Regions from separate parts of the Paenibacillus sp. FSL W7-1279 genome, predicted to be linked through region 1. Evidence: predicted binding sites of a transcription regulator. Region 1 holds the regulator's gene; the other holds the start of a gene.
The links. Region 1 encodes CtsR, which represses protease genes until heat stress. Its sites were predicted from a motif close to ATGGTCAATAAAGGTCAAACA; they were not measured.
Positions count from the first base shown of each region.

Region 2: the regulator CtsR is predicted to act here: its motif matches at 5,236-5,256, upstream of clpP (ATP-dependent Clp endopeptidase proteolytic subunit ClpP).

Region 1 is NZ_CP150215.1:6,781,383-6,788,859, forward strand. Features, by position in the region: gene radA (DNA repair protein RadA) at 1-110, opposite strand, end outside; gene clpC (ATP-dependent protease ATP-binding subunit ClpC) at 595-3,051, opposite strand; gene MKY82_RS30920 (protein arginine kinase) at 3,162-4,226, opposite strand; gene MKY82_RS30925 (UvrB/UvrC motif-containing protein) at 4,265-4,789, opposite strand; gene MKY82_RS30930 (CtsR family transcriptional regulator) at 4,814-5,275, opposite strand; gene MKY82_RS30935 (GntR family transcriptional regulator) at 5,636-6,352, opposite strand; gene MKY82_RS30940 (sugar kinase) at 6,360-7,376, opposite strand; gene MKY82_RS30945 (KDGP aldolase family protein) at 7,369-7,477, opposite strand, start outside.
Region 2 is NZ_CP150215.1:229,879-237,355, reverse strand. Features, by position in the region: gene gpmI (2,3-bisphosphoglycerate-independent phosphoglycerate mutase) at 1-480, opposite strand, end outside; gene tpiA (triose-phosphate isomerase) at 481-1,233, opposite strand; gene MKY82_RS01145 (phosphoglycerate kinase) at 1,310-2,491, opposite strand; gene gap (type I glyceraldehyde-3-phosphate dehydrogenase) at 2,686-3,690, opposite strand; gene MKY82_RS01135 (sugar-binding domain-containing protein) at 3,791-4,834, opposite strand; tRNA gene MKY82_RS01130 (tRNA-Arg) at 5,095-5,169, shown strand; gene clpP (ATP-dependent Clp endopeptidase proteolytic subunit ClpP) at 5,332-5,928, shown strand; gene MKY82_RS01120 (DUF4163 domain-containing protein) at 6,527-7,477, opposite strand, start outside.

The DNA.
Region 1 (7,477 bases):
GTCTCCTCTACCATGGAATTCCATGATTGGCAGCCCGGACATTTTCCGAACCATTTGGGCGCTTCATAGCCGCACTCGGTACAGAAAAATTTCGTTTTAGTTTTTGCCATGTGAGTCTCCTTTATGTCGCACATCATTTGTCGGATTCCGTAAAACCCTGCAAAATCAGGCATTACTCAAAGTTTACCATTTCTTATAATTCAACGTAAAGGTTAATTGGAAACTTTACGCGGGATGAGAAGGATTTGTTTCAAATTTGAAGGGCGAGTGGGATACAAGGCTTTAATTGCTGGAGAATATAAACTAAAAACCGTGTCCGCTTCGCTGCCGGATCGTTCTTACGATCGCTGTTAAACCCAGGAAACTGGAATTGATATCAAAAGTGGTTTCCCGGTTTTAAAGGCGACCGCTATCGCTTCTTCAGAACGATTCCGTCCTCTCCGCTCGGTTGAACTGTAGGAATTTCAAACTAATCACAAGCAGCTCATACCGAGTACCCTTCAAAAGATATCCCCATCATGCAGTACCGGAATCTGACTTCACACCAACAAAACAAAACCCCGCTGGATTTAACTCCAGCGGGGGGTGTACATCTTATTCAGTTTCGGCTGATGCGGCAGTGACGCTCTCGTTCTTGTGTACAACCAGCTCGCCGTTTGCTTCATCAATGGTGAGCGAATCTCCCTTGGCCACAGTACCTTTCAGCAGCTCCTCCGAGAGACGATCCTCGATGTGCTTCTGGATAGCCCGGCGCAGCGGGCGGGCACCGAAGGCCGGATCGTATCCTTCCTTCGCAATGAAGGTCTTCGCTTTGTCTGTGAGCTCGAAATGCACCTCGAATTCCTTCAGACGCTTGCGCAGCTCGTCGGACATCAATGTCACGATTTCGGCAATGTGTTTCTCTTCCAGAGAGTGGAATACGATGATCTCGTCAATCCGGTTCAAGAACTCCGGACGGAAGCTCTTCTTGAGCTCATCCATCACTTTGCCTTTCATGTTGTTATAATCGCGACCTGCATCCGTCACCGCAGTAAATCCAAGCGTAGAATTTTTCTTGATCGCTTCCGCTCCCACGTTGGAGGTCAGGATGATCAGGGTGTTCCGGAAGTCCACCACGCGGCCCTTGGAATCGGTCAAGCGTCCATCTTCCAGCACTTGAAGCAGGATGTTGAATACCTCAGGATGCGCCTTTTCGATTTCGTCGAGCAGGACAACGGAATACGGCTTGCGGCGTACTTTCTCGGTCAGCTGACCGCCTTCCTCGTAACCTACATATCCCGGAGGCGCTCCGACGAGACGTGACGTGGAATGCTTCTCCATGTACTCGGACATATCGATCCGCACAACCGCATTCTCATCTCCGAACATCGCTTCAGCAAGAGCGCGTGCCAGCTCAGTTTTACCTACCCCTGTAGGACCCAGGAAGATGAAGGAGCCCATTGGACGCTTCGGATCTTTCAAGCCTGCGCGTGCACGACGAACCGCACGGCTGACCGCTTTGACCGCTTCCTCTTGACCGATCACGCGGCTGTGGAGGATTTCTTCCAGATTCAGAAGACGCTCGGTCTCTTCTTCTTTCAGTTTATTTACAGGAATACCCGTCCAGTTGGCGACAACGTCGGCGATATCCTCCGGCGTTACCTCGGAATCGGTACGTCCTTGTTTTTCTTTCCATTGATTCTTCGTGATTTCTAGTTCTTCGCGGAGCTTCTGCTCCGTATCGCGCAGCGCTGCAGCCTTCTCGAATTCCTGGCTTTGGACAGCTGCGTCTTTCTCTTTGCGGATGTCCTCCAGATGCGCTTCCTGATCTTTCAGATTAGGCGGTATGGTATACGTATGAAGGCGAACTTTTGAACCAGCCTCGTCAATCAGATCAATCGCTTTATCCGGCAGGAAGCGGTCCGTAATGTAGCGGTCTGACAATCTCACAGCCTGCTCGATCGCTTCATCCGTAATTTTCACGCGGTGATGCGCTTCATAACGGTCACGCAGTCCATACAGAATCTGAATGGCTTCCTCAGGCGACGGTTGGTCCACCGTGATCGGTTGGAAACGACGCTCGAGGGCAGCATCTTTTTCAATATATTTGCGGTATTCGTCCAGTGTGGTTGCTCCGATGCACTGAAGTTCTCCGCGTGCCAATGATGGCTTCAGAATGTTGGAAGCGTCAATCGCACCTTCTGCACCGCCTGCACCGATCAAGGTATGCAGCTCATCGATGAACAGAACGATGTTGCCCGCTTGACGAATCTCATCCATGATTTTTTTCAGGCGATCCTCAAACTCGCCGCGGTATTTCGTACCGGCAACAACCGAGCCCATATCCAGCGTCATGACGCGTTTGTCACGCAGTGTCTCCGGAATTTCATTGTTAATGATGCGTTGTGCCAGGCCTTCCGCAATCGCCGTCTTACCTACCCCTGGTTCACCAATCAACACCGGGTTGTTCTTCGTACGGCGGCTCAACACTTGAATCACGCGCTCGATTTCTTTGCTGCGTCCAATGACCGGATCCAAATTGCCTTCTTTGGCAATGGCGGTCAGATCGCGAGCGAGGCTGTCAAGTGTAGGCGTGCTTACGTTTTGCGGCGTGCCATGGTGGCTCGATACCGCTTCGCTGCTGCCGAGCAGCTGCAGCACTTGCTGGCGGGCTTTGTTCAGGCTAATGCCCAGGTTGTTCAGCACGCGTGCGGCAACCCCTTCACCTTCACGAATCAGCCCCAACAGAATATGCTCCGTACCTACGTAGGTATGACCAAGCTTACGAGCTTCGTCCATGGAGAGCTCAATTACCTTTTTCGCTCTTGGCGTATAGGCAATGTTGGTAGGCTGCTCCTGACCGCGTCCGATTAATGTTTCGACTTCATCCTGAATTTTCTCAAGACCAAGTCCAAGTCCGATCAGCGCTTTGGCTGCAATGCCGTCTCCTTCACGAATAAGTCCTAGCAGGATATGTTCTGTGCCGATATTGTTGTGCCCCAGTCGTACCGCTTCTTCCTGAGCCAATGCAAGCACCTTTTGTGCACGTTCCGTAAATCTGCCAAACATCATAGTATTGCACCTCCACGTTTCAATTAATATATTGAACCTCGCGGATTTCGGTGTATCGTCAGCAATAGGACGCTTAAACCGTCATCCAACAGTAAAACGAGTATAAATCCTTAATGGTTACCCAATGTTTCTCTGATAAGCTTAGCCCTGTACATGTCGCGTTCGGAAGGAGTCATGCCCTCTCCATAGGTCTTCTGCAGAAAGCCCGGCTGCGTCTTCACATTCAGTTCATTCATGACCGGGATTTCCGGACCCTCCAAGAGGCCGAGATCCACGCCAAGCCGAACATCGGACAAACGCTGGGCCGCTTCCTTGGAATCCATCACCGCCGCATAGGACAGTATGCCATAGGAGCGCATAACCCGATCCGTAATCCGGAGCTTGGATTCACCCAAGAGCCGGGCTCTGGCATTCTTCTCATGCTCGATGATTTGCAGGGCAACGCTGTGCAGATTCTCAATGATCTCCGTCTCGGTTTGACCGAGCGTAATCTGATTCGAGATTTGAAACAGGTTGCCTAATGCTTCGCTGCCTTCGCCGTAAATCCCTCTTACAGTCAAACCTACCTGCGATACAGCCGAGAGAATCCGGTTAATCTGCTGTGTCATAACAAGAGCGGGCAGATGCATCATGACCGATGCGCGAAGGCCGGTTCCGACATTGGTCGGACAGCTGGTAAGATAACCTCGCTTGTCATCAAATGCATAATCGATCTCGGATTCAAAAACATCATCCAGCGCCGTGGCACGTGCCCATGCCTCACGAACCTGAAATCCGGGATATAAGCACTGTATGCGCAGGTGATCCTCTTCATTGATCATAATGCTGACGGATTCATCTTCCGTAAGGATGACTGCACCGTTTCGGGATTCATTCGCCAGATTGGGACTGATCAGATGCTTCTCAACAAGAACCTTCTTATCCAGCTCATCAATCTCACTTAATTTAATTACATGTAAATCCCCGAAATCCTGCAAATCGTCCTTATTCTTCAACACATTCGTCAGGCGCTCTAGCACTTCTCCTGACTGCTGATCCGTTGCCAGCAGCGGGAAAGGAAGATGCTGCAGATTGCGCGCCACCCTGACACGGGTGCTGATGACAATGTCGGAATCCTGACCGTTTCCGCGCATCCACTCGCTCAGCGCCGAATCGGTAAACCGGAGATTAGACATCACGCATTCCTCCTACTAAAGTGCAAAATCTTACAATCTTATCCCTGAGCCATATTTCGCTCCAGCTCACGGATTTGGTCCCGGATCTCGGCAGCCGTTTCAAACTCCTCCTGCACGATCCGAATTTGAAGCTCCTTCTTAAGCTCATCAATTTGGCGTTTGATCTGAATCCGGCCACCTGTACGCTTTGGCACTTTGCCGACATGGGATGTTCCTCCATGGACTCGCTTAAACAATGGATCCAATCGATCCGAAAAGTATTTATAACACGAGCTGCAGCCGAACCGGCCAAGCTTGCTGAACTGGGAATACGTCATACCGCATTCTTCGCACTGCAGCGTCTGGGCCATTTTTGCGCCGGGGCTCTGGCCCTTGCCTGAAGGATCCAGATCCAGAAGACCTGACAGCAAACTGTGTATAGAAAAACCATTCGACGTGCCGGGGATCAATTCCCCTTTTTCGCGGGCACAGGTTTCACAAAAATGAAACTCCGTTTTCTCCCCGTTCACAATTTTGGTGAAATGAAGTGTCGCCGGCCGTTTACCGCATTCTTGGCATATCATAATCCGATGCCCCCTTACACAGACTCACTTACCTAATAAAGAAATAAGCATCGCCTTCATAATCCTTGCACGCAGCTCATCCCGATAAGGAAGCTTCACATTCAGGCACTCCCGTGAAATGGCGGCCCGCATCACGCTGGCCTCCCGCTTCGTTAAAAAACGGGACTCCTCCAGCTGGTAAATCAATCCTTCAGCCACCGTCTGGTCAATCATGCTGCCAATGGTATGATGAAGATGCTGCTGGAGTGCAGTATGCTGGGGAAGCTCGATACGTTGGATGCGTATGTACCCGCCCCCGCCGCGCTTGCTCTCGACAAGAAAGCCCTTCTCCAGCGTAAACCGTGTACTGATCACGTAGTTAATCTGGGAAGGAACGCAAGAAAATTGCTCCGCCAGATCGTTGCGTTGAATTTCAACGGTACCCTCCGGACTTTCCTGCAGTATGCTCTTCAGGTATTGTTCGATAATATCAGAGATATTACGCATTGGTCTGTTCATCCTCCACTGTTTGAAACGTTAAGACGGATAGTGATCTTACACGTCCGCACAGAGCCTTGCTTATACGTTAATTTTAACCTTAATCAAAACCAGCGAACCCTCTCGTTGACTTTGACTTTCTTTGACTTTGATCTCATTATAGCACATTTTTTCATTTTGCCAAGAGGTACTTCTCAATTTATCGCGCTTTGCCTTTATTCTTATTGTACCCAGTTCTTTGATCGCTTATAGCCTCTTCTTCAAGAACAATTCATACAAAGGGCAGCAAAAAAAGAAGCAGCCTCCATACCGGTGAAAACCGGTTACAAGGCCACTTCTCCATATCATAATCCTGTATCGTGTCAAGCTTTAAGCGTCATAACTGATCAAGTAGTGCTGCAGCTCCGTATTATAATAACCGATGCTGTATTCAATGATGCTCCCTGTCCCGTCATAAGAGGTTCTGAGCCGCTTCAGTAACGGAGAGCCTACACTTACTTCAAGCAAGGAGGCAGTCTCTTCATTTGCCACGGTTGCCAGGAAACGGTCGCGGAAATTCTCAAGCGTAATTTGACTTTCCTCGATGCGGTCATAGAGAGACGGTAGTTCGGTGGAACCGAACTCTTCACCCATATCCACTTGGGATGACACGTAGTGAGTATAGTAAATAAAAGGACTCCCGTCCAGTAAATACAATCGTTCAATAAGCAGGCACCGCTCCCCGAATTTTAAGAACAGTTCGCTATCCGGCTCATTAAGCACCCATTCCGTCTTCAGGTGACGCTTCCGAATCTGGTGTCCTTCTTCGACCAGAATCTCGGTAAACAGCTTGCCTTTGGAAAGCTTGGAGAAGGAAGTATTCCGGGTCACAATCGTTCCTACCCCGCTCCGCTTCTCTACATATCCTTCCTGATACAACTCCTGGATCGCATTGCGGACCGTCATTTTGCTAACGTTAAATTCCTGCTCCAGCTGCGGCTCGGAAGGAATATGGGAGCCGAGTGGATATTCCCCATGCAGAATCCGATCTTTTATGATCTTCTTGATTTGCAAGTATAGCGGACCGTTCTTCCGCGTGATCGACATGCTTCTCCTACCTTTCCACGTCAGACATATGATGACTCATTGCCTGAAGCACTTCGCGTTCGTTCGCCGTCGGCGTATCCCCTGTTACGGTATGGGCAAGCATCGCCGCAGCTGCGGCAAAATCAACCGTCCGATTCGGTTCATAACCCTCCGAGATCCCGTGAATCACCCCGCTGGCGTAAGCATCACCCGCGCCGATACGATCATGAACGGAAAACGTCAACGTTTTGGAAAAATGAAACGCTCCATCCGTGTAGAGATAGCCTTGCAGGGAATGGGTGTTATCCCCGTTGATCTTGCGGTGGGTACCCGACGCAACCGTAATATTATACTTCGCTGCCACCTTCGGAATCAACTCCTGCAGCTGTTCGTTCCGATCCTCCCGGGTCGTCTCCATACCAAGGATATAGATAGCATCCTTCTCATTCATAAAGACGATATCCGCCAATGACAGCATTTCCTCATAGTGCGGCTTGGCAAACTCATAGCGGTCTGTCCCCCATAAAGAGGGACGATAATTGCAATCGAACACAACGGTTCCCCCGTTAGCCTTAACTTCACGAGCCAGTGTCTTCATTTGACCTCGTACCGTGTCATTCATGGAAAGAGTTATACCGCAAAAATGAATCATGTCTATCTTTTGGGCAATCGCACCGAAATCGTACATGGCATCCTCTGCCGTGTTAAAGCTGCTGCCCAGCCGGTCCGTATAGGTCACGCGTCCGGGTCTGACACCAAAGCCATTCTCCAAAAAGTACATGCCAACATATTTGCCTCCGCGGCTTATGAGCGAAGTATCGATGCCAAGCCTGCGCAGGTAGGAAACCGCCGCTTCGCCAAGCGGGTTATCCGGCAGCGTGCTGACCAGGTAACCGTTATGACCAAACCTTGCCACAGCCGAGGCGATGTTTACCCCCGTGCCGGAAAAGGAATAATTCAGATGGCTCTCTTGAGCCAAGGAAGCATATCCCGGTACTTGAAGACGCATCATCACTTCGCCATATGCGGCAATCGTCTTAGGCATATTGATCAACCAGCGCTTTTAGCTTGCGATGCAGCTCTTGAACATCGCTAATGATTGTATCTCCGCTTGTCGAGTCGATAATCGAGGAGTACACGTGCGGG
Region 2 (7,477 bases), 940 kb from region 1:
GCTGTCCGGTGCCACGTCGCGTCCATCCATGAAGCCATGGATGTATACGTCATGGAAATCTTCCTTCTTGCAAAGATCCAGCATGGCAAACATATGCTCAATATGACTGTGAACGCCGCCGTCGGATACCAGCCCGTACAGATGCAGCTTCTTGTTGTTGTTCTTAGCAGCGCGAACGGCTTCCACCAGCGTTTCGTTCTCGAAGAATTCTCCTTCACGAATCGACTTCGTGATGCGGGTCAAGTCCTGATACACGATCCGGCCTGCGCCGATGTTCAAGTGACCCACTTCAGAGTTCCCCATTTGACCTTCCGGCAAGCCTACGGCTTCACCGCAAGCGGTCAACGTGGTGTTCGGGTATTGCTTCAAATACCGGTCGTAGTTAGGCTTGTTCGCTTGAGCGACCGCATTGCCCACTTCGGTGTTGCGAAGCCCGAAACCGTCCATGATGATCAGAGCTACAGGTCTTGGAGCAGACATTTACTTCGCCCCCTCAACGAGTGCGATGTAGGAAGCCGGTTGTAGACTTGCACCACCAACGAGCGCGCCGTCGATGTCGCTTTGTCCCATATACTCCGCTACATTTTCAGGCTTCACGCTGCCGCCGTATTGAATACGAACTTGCTCTGCAACGGTTTCGCCGTACAGACCTTGAACGAGTTCACGAATATAAGCGATGACTTCGTTCGCATCCTCTGCCGTAGAGGATTTGCCCGTTCCGATCGCCCAGATTGGCTCATAAGCAATAACGACATGAACCGCTTGATCAGCAGGAACACCTGCGAACGCTGCCTCCGTTTGTACTTTGCACACGTCTTTGGTTTGGCCGGCTTCGCGTTCTTCCAGCTTCTCGCCGACGCATACGATCGGAAGAAGACCATGGCGGAATGCCGCATGTACCTTCTTGTTCACGATCTCATCGGTTTCAGCAAAATACTGACGGCGCTCGGAGTGTCCAATAATGACATAGTCCACGCCCAGATCCTTCAGCATCAAACCGCTGATTTCACCCGTAAAGGCGCCATTGTCTTCAAAATGAAGATTTTGTGCACCGATTTTGATGTTCGTGCCCTTGACCGCTTCAACCAATGCAGGAAGATTGGTAAATGGCGCGCAAATCACGCTTTCAACGCCTTCTACTTCCGCTTTGCCTTTCACATCTTCAATAAATGAAGTTGCTTCCGGAACGGTTTTGAACATTTTCCAGTTACCAGCTATGATAGGTGTTCTCACACGATTCACTCCTTTATTCCCCCGAAGAATCGGGGTCCAAACTTCATCCACTTGCTATCCAATATAGTGCCTATTTCTATTTGTCGTTCAGTGCCACAACACCAGGAAGTGCTTTGCCTTCCATGAACTCAAGAGATGCACCGCCGCCTGTCGAGATGTGGTTCATCTTGTCGGCAAGACCGAATTTCTCTGCAGCTGCAGCCGAGTCGCCGCCGCCGATAATCGTGTAAGCTTCCGTATCCGCACAAGCTTGTGCCACTTCACGAGTACCGTTGCTGAACGGAGCGATTTCGAATACGCCCATAGGACCGTTCCACACGACAAGCTTGGAGTTCTTGATCACTTCTGCATACTTGGCGCGAGTCTTAGGTCCGATGTCAACGCCTTCCCAATCGGCAGGAATGCCGTCGATATCAACGACCTTGGTATTCGCGTCTGCGCTGAACTCGTCCGTAACGACGATATCTTCCGGCAGGTAGAAGTTTTTGCCCAGCTCTTTAGCTTTCTCGATGAAACCGAGTGCAACATCAAGCTTCTCTTTATCAAGCAGAGATTGGCCGATTTCATGGCCTTGAGCTTTGAAGAACGTGTAAGCAAGTCCACCGCCGATGATGACATTATCAGCAAGCGTAAGCAAGTTGTCGATCACGTCGATTTTGTCCTTAACCTTCGATCCACCGATGATGGCGGTAAAAGGACGGTCCGGATTCGAAAGGGCTTTGCCGAGAACGGACAGCTCTTTCTCCATCAACAATCCCGATACAGCCGGAAGATGATGAGCGATACCTTCTGTCGAAGCGTGCGCACGGTGAGCAGCACCAAACGCGTCATTCACGAACAGATCGGCCAGTTCGGCGAATTGCTTCGCAAGTTCCGGATCATTCTTCTCTTCACCAGCGTAAAAACGAACATTTTCAAGCACGAGCACATCGCCGTTTTGCAGCTTCTCGACTTGAGCTTTAACAGCTTCTCCTACCGCTTCATCCGCTTTGGCTACCGGTTTGCCGAGCAGCTCGGACAGACGCTGACTTGCCGGAGTCAGGCGCAAAGATTCAACGACCTCTCCTTTTGGACGACCCATGTGACTGGCCAGGATGACTTTCGCTCCTTGCTCTACCAGATACTTAATGGTCGGCAAAGTCTCGCGAATACGAGTGTCGTCTGTAATTTTACCATCTTCGAGCGGTACATTGAAATCGACGCGGACAAACACCCGTTTGCCGCTTACTTCTACATCACGTACACTTTTCTTGTTCATCTCCACGTTCCTCCTAAGAAAACTATTCTCCTCACCGACAGCATGCAGTTGCTCTCGTTTCTCTCTCTATCGCTAACCAGCGCCCGGATCTTGTCTATACTTCCCAGTGCTCTGGCATGAAAACAAGGAAAAACCATGAACCAAAGAGGAGACCCGTGAAACGGAACTCCTCTTCGATTGTATGGCTAGATCAATTACAGACCTTTGCTTGCGATGTAAGCAGCGAGGTCAACGACACGGTTGGAGTAGCCCCACTCGTTGTCATACCAAGAAACTACTTTCACCATGTTGTCGCCAACTACCATAGTGGAGAGCGAATCGATAGTGGAAGAAGCTGGGTCGCCATTGTAGTCGCTGGATACAAGCGGCTCTTCGGAGTAGTTCAAGATGCCTTTCAGCGGGCCTTCAGCAGCTGCTTTCAGAGCTCCGTTTACATCTTCAAGGGTTACATTTTGGGACAGCTCAACTACGAGATCCGTTACAGAAACGTTCTTCGTAGGTACACGCATTGCCATACCGTTCAATTTGCCTTTCAATTGTGGCAGAACGAGGCTAACCGCTTTAGCAGCACCAGTTGTGGATGGAATGATGTTTTCAGCAGCTGCACGAGCACGACGCAGATCTTTGTGCGGAAGATCAAGCACTTGCTGGTCATTCGTGTAGGAGTGAACCGTAGTCATCATACCCTTAACGATACCGAATTTCTCGTCAAGAACTTTAGCAAAAGGAGCCAAGCAGTTTGTTGTACAAGAAGCATTGGAGATTACAGTATGGTTAGCTGCATCGTATTTGTCTTCGTTAACGCCCATAACGATCGTGATATCTTCGTCAGTTGCTGGAGCGGAGATGATAACTTTCTTAGCGCCGCCTTTCAAGTGAGCGGAAGCTTTGTCTTTCGCTGTGAAAATACCAGTGGATTCTACAACGATTTCAACGCCGTGCTCAGCCCAAGGCAATGCTTCAGGGTTACGCTCAGCGAATACTTTTACTTCACGGCCGTTTACAACGAGTGCGCCTTCTTTAGCTTCAACCGTTGCATTAAGTCTTCCGTGAGTTGTGTCATATTTCAAAAGGTGTGCCAGCGTGCTTACGTCCGTCAAATCGTTGATTGCCACGATTTCAACTTCGCTGTTGTTCAGCGCAGCGCGGAACACGTTACGTCCAATACGTCCAAAACCGTTAATACCTACTTTAACCATGAGTAGTTCCCTCCATATTTGTAAAATTTATATATTCAAGATTGGCCGTTAAGCCAATCAAGACAACAATAAGGAAAAATCAGTGTGCACGCCCGTGGGTTCAAATCCCGGCGTCAATCTCCTTCTCGACTTCCAGTGCCGCGGCTTCATCGGTAACGAGAATATCCTCATGTCCGAATTTCAGCACCGCATGAATCGCCTTGCCCTTGCCTTGACCCCCAGCAATGCCGATGATCGTCTCTGTCCGCATAATATCCTCAAGCCGCAGCCCGAGAGTAAGCATTTTGTGGACAACTTCACCATCTTCACTGAAGTAGTAGCCGAAGGATTCCGCAATCGCGCCATCTGCCTGCAAGTTCTGAATAGAGTTTTCATCCAGCTTGCGCCTTCTTGCCATCTCCATGGCATCTCCGATGCCGTGAATAATGACACGGCAGCGCCTGATCACATCCACGATCTCCTGGATATGCTGATCCTGCACCAGAGACTGATAGGCATCCTCGCTTAGCAGATCCGGTACGTGAAGCAATCGGTACTCAGCTCCAACGCGCTTTGCCATCTTGGAAGCAATGGTGTTCGCTTGAATCTCCACGCTCTCCCCAAGACCGCCCCGCGCTGGCACAAACCAAGTGCTTGTCAGCGGTTCGCCGCCTGGCAAAGAGGACATCTGCTCGGCCACTTCGGCGAGCGTGGAGCCGCCGGTTACGGCAATCGTATCTCCATCTTGGACAAAGCTTAGCAGCGTTCTTGCTCCGGCCCGGCCAAGCTCACGTTTGACTTCCGGAGATGACTCGCTGTCACCGGGAATAATGACCACTTTACGAAGCCCGTAAGCCTGACGAATCTTCTCTTCCAGTTCAACCAGTCCGAATAACTCATTCATGACCGGCTCCAGCTCCTCCAGCAAGCATATCCCTGAGCTGCTGATGCGCATGCCAAGCGTTTCAATCTCGATCAGCCCCTGCGCTTTCAGAAGATCAGTCTCTGCTCTGAGAACACGCTCGGTCATCGAGAGTGATGAAGCCAATGTTCTTCGGCCAACAATTCCGGACAACTTGATCTGATGAAGGATGGTATACCTTCGTTTAAGAGTGTCCATCAGATCCGGCAGAAGCTGCTCTTGTATTTCTAATAGGTTACGCATGCATTCCACTCCTGCAAACTTCGTCTCGGCTCTCCTCTATCTGGTCGTAAAATGTCCCAGTTGAACTTTTTAAGTCCCACCTTTATTCTAACCAATAATTATGCCGGTTGCAAGTGTCCGAAAGTATATTTCTCTGCCCCGGGCATTCTTATACATTATGGCCAAGTACTGGCTCGTCTATATAATAGGAACAAAGTTTTGTCTGCTATTGTATTTTTTAAATAGATGCGGTATAATCAACTTCGTTGCTAATTTTTTTTGCGCCCGTGGTCCAATGGATATGACGTAGGCCTCCGGAGCCTGAGATCGAGGTTCGATTCCTCGCGGGCGCGCCATTATAACTTTTATTTTCTATACTGATTACCCTAAAGCGCCCATGACGGCTCTTTTTTTTACCCAATAGTTTGACTATCTTTGACTTTTTGATTTAAATTGTTTATCATGTGGGTAATACGGTAACAGTATTTATATGAGGTACTTAAGAGGAGGTTTTCCACGTGAGTTTTATACCTATGGTCGTTGAACAAAGCAACCGCGGTGAGCGGGCGTACGACATCTATTCCAGATTGCTGAAAGACCGCATTATCTTCCTCGGCTCCGACGTAAATGACGTGGTCGCCAATTCCATCATTGCCCAAATGCTGTTCTTGTCGGCTGAGGATCCTGAGAAGGATATTCATCTTTACATCAACAGTCCTGGCGGTTCCATTACCGCAGGTATGGCGATATTCGATACGATGCAGTTCATTAAGCCGGACGTTTCGACGATCTGTGTCGGCATGGCTGCTTCCATGGGCGCATTCCTGCTCAACGCAGGCGCTAAAGGCAAACGCTACGGTCTGCCTAACAGCGAGATTATGATTCACCAGCCGCTCGGCGGCGCACAAGGTCAAGCCACGGATATTGAGATCCGTGCTCGCCGCATCCTCAAAATGCGCGACAAGCTGAACCGCATCCTGTCCGATCGCACGGGCCAACCGCTGGAGCGCATTGAGAAGGATACCGATCGTGACTACTTCATGACGGCTGACGAAGCCAAAGAATACGGTCTGATTGATCAAGTATTAGAGAATACACCACCGCAAGGCTTATAAAAGAAATAAAGTAAAGGGCAGGCGCCGTTATCCGGTGCCTGCCCTTTCTTATCCTCTGGATCATTGAAAACTTCGAGTACTGAATAGTGAGAGTATCCCCTCCGGTCGCTGTTGAACTCGGGAAACTTGAATGAATGGATAGGGAGGTTTCCCGATTTCAAAGGCGAACGCTTTGCTCCTCCGAGGATACTCTCACTTTGGTACGACCTGACCTTATCTATAAAAACTTAAAGACTAGCTCAAGAGCATCCCCCTCCTAAAAGGCCTGCCTTAACTTGTGGGGAGGGAAAATAAAAGAAGACCCGTGCAGGGTGGCCATTTCAACGAACGGCTTGCTTGCCACGGACCACGCGTGCACAGGGAGCAGAAGCAGTGTGCAGATGTACAAGACGTGCAAGTTATCATCCAGGCAAGTCTCTAGATAAACGAAAAACCCCTTGATCGCAGGAAAGGAGAATACACTCTCCACGTTCCATGATCAAGGGATTTTCGTAACTCGTTCCAATACAGTGTTACATCAGGACAACATCATGTTTCTAGGCAAGCTATAGTATGAAAATAAATGATTGCAGTTTACACAAACCGCTACCGTATACTCTTACTTCCACTCTTTCAGCTTCAGCTCAAACTCCGGAAATCCATAAGCATATGCGGTGTACTCATAAAGTTGGAAGTACAGCACCGCAGCGTTATCTTTCACGTAGAAGTCCGCATCGGCAGGCACGCCTTCAAATCCGCTGAGGTAGCCCCCCTCTTTCTTCAGCTTGTTCAGCACAAGGTTGTTCAGCTTCTGTTTGTTCTTGCCCTGCAGGTTGATGAAATCGCCCAGCTGCATTTTCTTGCCATCCTTCAAGGAGAACGTGAAGCTTTTACGGAAGGTCATGCCATGAGCGCCACCCGTGTAGGAATAATCGTATGCCGTAATGCTCAGGATATCGTTCTGGTTATAATGGACCACGAAGTCACCGCTAAATTCATAAGGGAAACTGGATTCCGACGGCGGGAATTCCTCAGCATTCCCTTCGGCACGGGTGATTACGCCGGACGCATTTTCTTTCAGCACTTGATTGATCTCGGCTTGCGCCTCCGCATTTGCGAGTCCGCTGATTACAGGATAGTTCACAACGGCATCCACGCCCTGAATCTTTTTCTTCAGCGCAGCCGATTTGATCGTAATGTCGTTCTGTTTCTTTTGTGTCATGCTGAGTGTTTTCAAGGAAGGGTTCCATTGTCCCTGAACACCCATGTATTCGCTGATCGTTTTGAATGGCACATACAGACGACCATTAATGATCTGTCCCCCAGGCTCGCCGGCATACGAACCGTTCACCAGAATACCAATTTCAGTTGAATCATATACGATGGCACTCAGTTTGTTATAACCGTTACCCAGTGTATACGTACGTTTTTTTGCATCATATTTAAGAGGCATTCCCAGGCCGTCCCGCAAAGCGGTTGCCGGCACATAAGTTACCCCGTGCAGCACGAGACCTTTCTGTGACAGGGTCTTGCCATTCCATTTCAGTACGACTTCATTCTTCGACGATTT